One region of the Streptomyces sp. NPDC060000 genome, then DNA from elsewhere that is predicted to be linked to it. Evidence: riboswitches for the same ligand, from Rfam matches in the RefSeq annotation. Region 1 holds a riboswitch; each other region holds the start of a gene.
What was found. Region 1 has a riboswitch for S-adenosylmethionine ahead of ACFWBB_RS01065 (ABC transporter substrate-binding protein). Riboswitches for the same ligand answer to the same signal wherever they lie in the genome.

Region 1 (2,195 bases):
CCTTGAGCTGCTGCTGGATCAGCTCCAGCGCGGGCTGGTTGGTGGCCGCGTTGGCGAACCACTTGACGGTCAGGCTCAGCTTCTTCCCGTCCTTGACCCGGGTGCCGTCGCTGCCCGCCTTCCAACCGGCCGAGTCCAGCAGTGACTTCGCCTTGGCCGCGTCGAAGGACAGGCCGGCGGAGAGGTCGGTGTAGTCCGGCGTGGTGTGCGCCAGAATGCTGGTCGCCGGCTTGGTGCCGGTCGGAAACACGGCGTCGACGATCTGCTGCCGGTCGATGGCGAACAGGATCGCCTGACGCACCTTCGTGTCCTTGAGGAGCGCCCGGGAGTTGTTGAATCCCAGGTTGAACACCACGCCCGGGTTGGCCCGTTGCCGAAGGTTCACCTGGCCGCCCTTGAGCGCTGCCTCGTTGGCCCTGCCGACGCTGCCGATCGCGTCCACCTGGCCGGACTGCAGGCTGCCGCTGCGTACGCCCGCCTCGGGCACCACCTTGAACACCAGCTTGTCCAGGTACGCCTCGCCCTTCTTGGTCCACAGCGAGGAACCCCAGGTGTACCCGTCGCGTTTGGCCAGGGTGATCGACTGGTTCTGCACATAGCCCTTCAGTACGAACGGCCCCGAACCGGCCACGCCCTTGCTGCACTTCTCCTGCGGGCTCTCCTTCGCGCTCGCCGACGACTCGATCCCCAACGAGTGTGTCGCCGTGGCCTGGAGGAACTGCGCGTTGGGCTGCTTGAACCGCACCCGCACCGTCAGCGCGTCCACCGCGGTGGTGCTCTCCACGCCGCTCAGGTATCCCTGGGCGAGCGTCCCCAGGGCGCCGAGCTTCGGCACGGCGTCGAAGTTGTCCTTGACCACCTGCGCGGTCAGCGGTGTCCCGTCGCTGAAGGTCACACCCGATCTCAGGTGGAACGTGAACGTCGTGGTGTCCGGGCTGACGTCCCAGCTCCTGGCGAGCCACGGCACGATCTTGCCGGTCTTGGGATCCTGGTCGGTCAGGGAGTCCACGACCTGACGCAGTGAGTAGATGGTGTCGTTGCTGCCCACCTGCTGCGGGTCCACGCAGCCGGCGTCGGAACTCACCGCGAAGGTCAGGGAGCCGCCCGGCTTCGGCCGGCCGCCCTCGCCGCTGGAGGTGCCGCTGCCGCTCGACGAGCAGGCGCTCAGCAGCAGGCTGCCGGTCACCAGCGCGGCGAGTGCCGTCCAGCGGTGGGTACGGGAATCCGGATGCGCTGTCACGGGATGGTTCTCCTACTCCAAGGTCACCGCGCACATGCCGGGGCGGAGCACGGCCGTGGCGATGGGCGGACGGTGCCGGGCCCGCGGGTCGCCACGGGCCGGCACTGCTCAGAACTGTTCAGGGGGAGGGGAGTCGACGGCCGATGTCTTCGGCCCTGTCGACGACGGCGTGACCGCGCGGTGGGCGAGGGTCAGCCGGCGGGAAGGGGCGTGATCAGCCCTGACACAGACAGCTGGCGGACCGCTGCAGGTCGATGTGGCGACGGCGTGAGAATCCGGAGAACAGCGCCGCGGTCGTGATCGAGGCACTCGGGTTGCCGCTGTGCCGCACGCTGGCCCTCCACCTCTCAGGCCCCTCGACCGGGGCCACGCGCTTGCGGAGTCGGTGACCCCGCCGGGCTTTCACCTGGAGCACCCCACCGCGGAGGAGGGTTGCCGGTCAGCAAGCCAGGGCTGGACGCTGACACTCAATGCCGCTGTCGACCTTACGTAGTACTCACATTGTCCGTCAATATCGGTACGAGGGTCGGACAACTCCGCCGCACCGGCCGTGACGGGCCGGTGCGGCGGAAGGACCGTCAGCGCGCGACGGCCGGCCGTCCTGCCGGGACGGCGGCGGCGCCGGTCACGGCTTACGGGCGAGGCCGCCGTGTTCGCCGATGACGTCCGGGGCGGGGGAGGTGGTCTCCGGGCGCCAGAGCGGGACCGCGACGACGCCGGGGTCCAGGAGTTCCAGGCCCTCGAAGTACGCGGTGATCTGGTCGACCGTACGCAGGTTGTACGGGACGGCGCCGCTTTCGTTGTAGGCGTCCTGGGCCGCTTCGAAGACCGGGTCGATGCCCCGCGAACCGTCGTTGACGGAGAGGTAACTGCCGGACGGCAGCGCCGCCATCAGCGTGGTGACGATGGAGCGGGCCCGGTCGTAGTCGGCGATGTGGCCCAGGATGTTGCTGAG
Region 2 (2,195 bases), on a different contig from region 1:
CTTACAGCGGAGCGCCCCGCTCATGACGCGAGGCCGGCCTCTCGGAAGGAGTCGAGGTTCGGCCGGATGGTCGCGGTCAGACCGGTGCCGGCCACCGCGTCCAGCGTCTTCAGACCGTCACCCGTGTTCAGCACGACGGTGGTGAGCGTCGGGTCGAGAAGACCGTTCTCGATCAGCTTGCGCGTCACACCCACCGTCACCCCGCCGGCGGTCTCCGCGAAGATGCCCTCGGTCCGCGCCAGCAGCTTGATCGCGTCGACCACCTGCTCGTCGTTCACGTCCTCCACCGCGCCGCCCGTCCGACGCGCGATGTCGAGGACGTAGGGGCCGTCCGCCGGGTTGCCGATGGCCAGCGACTTGGCGATGGTCTTCGGCTTCTGCGGGCGCACGACGTCGTGCCCGGCCTTGTAGGCCACGGACACCGGGGAGCACCCCTCCGCCTGCGCGCCGAAGATCTTGTACGGCTTGTCCTCGACCAGCCCGAGCCTGATCAGCTCCTGGAGCCCCTTGTCGATCTTCGTGAGCTGCGAACCGGAGGCGATGGGCACGACCAACTGGTCCGGCAGCCGCCAGCCGAGCTGCTCGCAGATCTCGTACGCCAGCGTCTTGGAACCCTCGGCGTAGTACGGCCGCAAGTTGACGTTGACGAAGCCCCAGCCCTCGCCCGCCGAGTCGCCGATGAGCTCGGAGCAGAAGCGGTTGACGTCGTCGTAGTTGCCCTCGATGCCGACGAGTTCGCCGCCGTAGATCGCGGCCATGACGACCTTGCCCTGCTCCAGGTCGTGCGGGATGAACACGCAGGACCGGAAGCCGGCCCGGGCGGCGGCCGCGCCGACCGCACCGGCCAGGTTGCCCGTGGAGGAGCAGGAGAGCGTGGTGAAGCCGAACGCGCGGGCGGCCTCGATGGCCTGGGCGACGACGCGGTCCTTGAAGGAGTGCGTCGGGTTGCCGGAGTCGTCCTTGACGAAGAGCTTGCCGGCGTCGACGCCCAGCTCACGGGCGAGGTTGTCGGCCTGCACGAGCTTGGTCCAGCCGGGGTTGATGTTGGGCTTGTCGGCCACGTCCGCCGGGACGGGCAGCAGCGGCGCGTAGCGCCAGATGTTCGCGGGTCCCGCCTCGATGCGCTTGCGGAGCTCCTCCGTGTCGTAGGAGGAGAAGTCGTACGCGATCTCGAGCGGGCCGAAACACTCCTCGCAGGCGAAGACCGGGCCGAGGGGCACGCGGTGACCGCACTCGCGGCAGCTCAACGCGGTGGCCGGACCGAGGTCGACAGCGGGGGTCGTCGTAGAGTCGGTGGTGCTTGCAACGGTCGTGCTTGCAGCGGTCGTGCTTGCAACAGTCTGCGCAGCCATTGAGGCGAGGCCCTTTCTCCTCATCTTCCTCACGACGCACTTCGCCGTGAGACGGATTTGGCACCTTCCCGAGCCGGGAGCCTCGCTGAGCGTTCACCGAAGTGGATCAGTGTTCGTCACGAGACCGGCTGGAGGGTTGCCGGGGCTTCATCGGGCCGTATCCCTCTGCCCCTCTGGATGAGCGGTATGAAGTTGTGAACGCGGGCGACCTCGGACATGTGATGGTCATCCGCGTTGTTCAAGACTGTAACCGAAGGCCTGGACAGTTGAGATAGCCGTCCGAACCGCGAGATGGATCACACGGTCACCTTCCGTGCACCCGGTGTGATCACGACAGTGAGGAGCCGCAGACTGTGCTGCAAGAAACTGAGCGCTGGCTGACCACCCGCTCCTGGTCCCTGACCGACCGTCCGCTGCACCGGATCCTGGCCGCGAAGCGCGCCACGAACCAGTCGGTGTCCGTCGTCCTGCCCGCGCTGAACGAGGAGGAGACGGTCGGTGACATCGTCGCGATCATCCGGCACGACCTCATGCACCAGGTCCCGCTCGTCGACGAGATCGTCGTCGTCGACTCGGGGTCGACCGACCGTACGTCGCAGGTGGCCGCGGCGGCCGGCGCGCGGGTCGTCCACCGGGACGACATCCTGCCGCGCATACCGGCCATGCCCGGCAAGGGCGAGGTCCTGTGGCGCTCGCTACTGGTCACCACCGGGGACATCGTCTGTTTCATCGACGCCGATCTGAGGGAGTTCTCCTCCGACTTCGTCTCGGGGATCGTCGGCCCGCTGCTCACCGATCCCGGGGTGGACCTGGTCAAGGGCATGTACGACCGTCCGCTGGGCA
Region 3 (2,195 bases), on a different contig from region 1:
TTGCAGGCCGCGGCGATGGAGTAGGCGCCGATCACGTTCGGGGAACCGGCCTCGTGGCGGGCGGCGCTCTCGTGCCACTCCACGTCCACTCCCCCGTCCTCGCGCCGCGTGACCTTGCGGCTGGCGCCGCCGCCCGCGAGGTAGGGGTCGGCCTCGGCCAGCCAGTCGGCACGGCCGGCCAGGACGCCGGCGCCGAAGGGCGCGTACAGCTTGTGGCCGGAGAAGGCGACCCAGTCGACGTCCAGGTCCCGCACGGAGACCGGGTGGTGCGGGGCCAGCTGGGCCGCGTCCAGGACGATCCGGGCGCCGTGCGCGTGCGCGGCCGTGGCCAGCTCGCGCACCGGCCACAGCTCACCGGTGACGTTCGAGGCGCCGGTGACACAGACCAGGGCCGGGCCGTAGGGGTCGCGGCCTGCGAGGGCGCGCTCCAGTGTCTCCACGGCCTGGCGCGGGGTGCGCGGGGCGTCGAGGTAGGTGACCCGGGCGTCCTTCCAGGGCAGCAGCGAGGCGTGGTGCTCGGTCTCGAAGACGAAGACCTGGCAGTCGGCGGGCAGGGCCCGGGCCAGCAGGTTGAGGGAGTCCGTCGTCGAGCGGGTGAAGACCAGCTGGTCGTCGGGCCGGCAGTCCAGGAACTCGGTCACCGTCCTGCGGGCGTTCTCGAAGAGGTCCGTGGAGAGCTGGGAGAGGTAGCCGGCGCCGCGGTGGACGCTGCCGTAGTACGGGGCGTAGGCCGCCACGTCGTCCCAGACGCGCTGGAGGGCCGGGGCGCTGGCCGCGTAGTCGAGCGCCGCGTAGGTGACCTCGCCGCCCGTCACGAGCGGGACGGTGACATCCCGGCCGAGAACGGGCAGCGGGGCACAAACGGTCCGGGCGGCGGCAGCGGCGGAGACAGACATGGCGAACTCCCGTGAGAGGCGAGGGGGAACCGCCGTGCGAGCGGACATGGCTCGAGCACGGAGGAAGGTGAAAGGGGTGTGCGGAGGCGGGGCTCTACGCCCTATCGCATTCGCTTGCTCACGGAAGGCTCCCTCGACGACCAGGACCCCTGGTGGCGCTCACTCGGAAGAGTGCGAGGGGTCCGCGCTTGCCGTAGACCTCGCTGCCTACGGCCTGGTCTTCACCCGGGGCACCCCGCCACGGACGGAGGGTTGCCGGACAGTCGGCCGGGGCCTCATGACTGTCACTCATGACCTGGTACAGGAACGTACGTGACGTGATCGCCGTCCCGCAACCCGTGTCCGGATCGCGGGACGGCCACCGATGAACCGCTACGCGTTGCTGGCGGCCACCCAGCGCTCCAGGGCCCGCTTGGCCGCGCCCGAGTCGATCGACTCCGTCGCCCTGTCCATACCGGCCCGGAGCTGCTCCGCCAGCGTCCCGGCGCCCGGCTCGAGCGCCACCAGCGCCGCCGCCGAGTTCAGCAGCACGGCGTCCCGCACCGGGCCCGTCTCGCCCTCGAGAAGGCGGCGGGCGACCTCGGCGTTGTACGACGGGTCGCCGCCCCGCAGGGCCTCGACCGGAACCAGTCCGAGGCCGACCTCACGGGGGTCGAAGGTCTCCTCGGTGACCTTGCCGTCGCGGACGACCCACACATGGGACGTGGCCGTCGTGGTGAGCTCGTCGAGGCCGTCGTCGCCCCGGAAGACCAGGGACGAGTTGCCGCGCTCGGCGAAGACGCCCGCGACGACCGGCGCCATCCGCGGGTCCGCCACCCCGACCGCCTGGGCCCGCACCCGCGCGGGGTTGGTCAGCGGGCCGAGCACGTTGAACACCGTGCGGATGCCCAACTGACCGCGCGCGGCGCCCACATGACGCAGCGCCGGATGGAACTTGATGGCGAAGCAGAAGGTGATCCCGGCCTCGTGGGCGACCTCGGCCACCCGCTTCGGGGTCAGTTCCAGATTGACGCCGAGCTTCTCCAGCACGTCCGAGGCGCCGGACGCGGAGGACGCGGCCCGGTTGCCGTGCTTGACGACCGTGGCACCCGTGCCGGCGACGACGATCGCCGACATGGTGGAGATGTTGACCGTCTTCGCGCCGTCGCCGCCCGTGCCGACGATGTCGACGGTCGGCCCCGGCACCTCGATCAGGTTGGCGTGCTCGTACATCGCCCGGACCAGCCCGTTGATCTCCGCGACGGTCTCGCCCTTGGCCCGCAGCGCCACCACGAACCCGGCGATCTGCGCGTCGGTCGC

Region 2: linked by a shared signal. The riboswitch ahead of thrC (threonine synthase) and the one ahead of ACFWBB_RS01065 (ABC transporter substrate-binding protein) in region 1 are both predicted to bind S-adenosylmethionine.
Region 3: linked by a shared signal. The riboswitch ahead of ACFWBB_RS22080 (aminotransferase class V-fold PLP-dependent enzyme) and the one ahead of ACFWBB_RS01065 (ABC transporter substrate-binding protein) in region 1 are both predicted to bind S-adenosylmethionine.

Annotation. Positions count from the first base shown of each region.
Region 1 is NZ_JBHWUU010000001.1:254,270-256,464, forward strand. Features, by position in the region: gene ACFWBB_RS01065 (ABC transporter substrate-binding protein) at 1-1,240, opposite strand, end outside; gene ACFWBB_RS01070 (putative leader peptide) at 1,455-1,646, opposite strand; SAM riboswitch class IV at 1,606-1,715, opposite strand; gene ACFWBB_RS01075 (SAM-dependent methyltransferase) at 1,866-2,195, opposite strand, start outside.
Region 2 is NZ_JBHWUU010000089.1:11,396-13,590, forward strand. Features, by position in the region: gene thrC (threonine synthase) at 21-1,352, opposite strand; SAM riboswitch class I at 1,370-1,536, opposite strand; gene ACFWBB_RS35340 (glucosyl-3-phosphoglycerate synthase) at 1,706-2,195, shown strand, end outside.
Region 3 is NZ_JBHWUU010000041.1:61,104-63,298, forward strand. Features, by position in the region: gene ACFWBB_RS22080 (aminotransferase class V-fold PLP-dependent enzyme) at 1-896, opposite strand, end outside; SAM riboswitch class IV at 1,076-1,192, opposite strand; gene trpD (anthranilate phosphoribosyltransferase) at 1,269-2,195, opposite strand, start outside.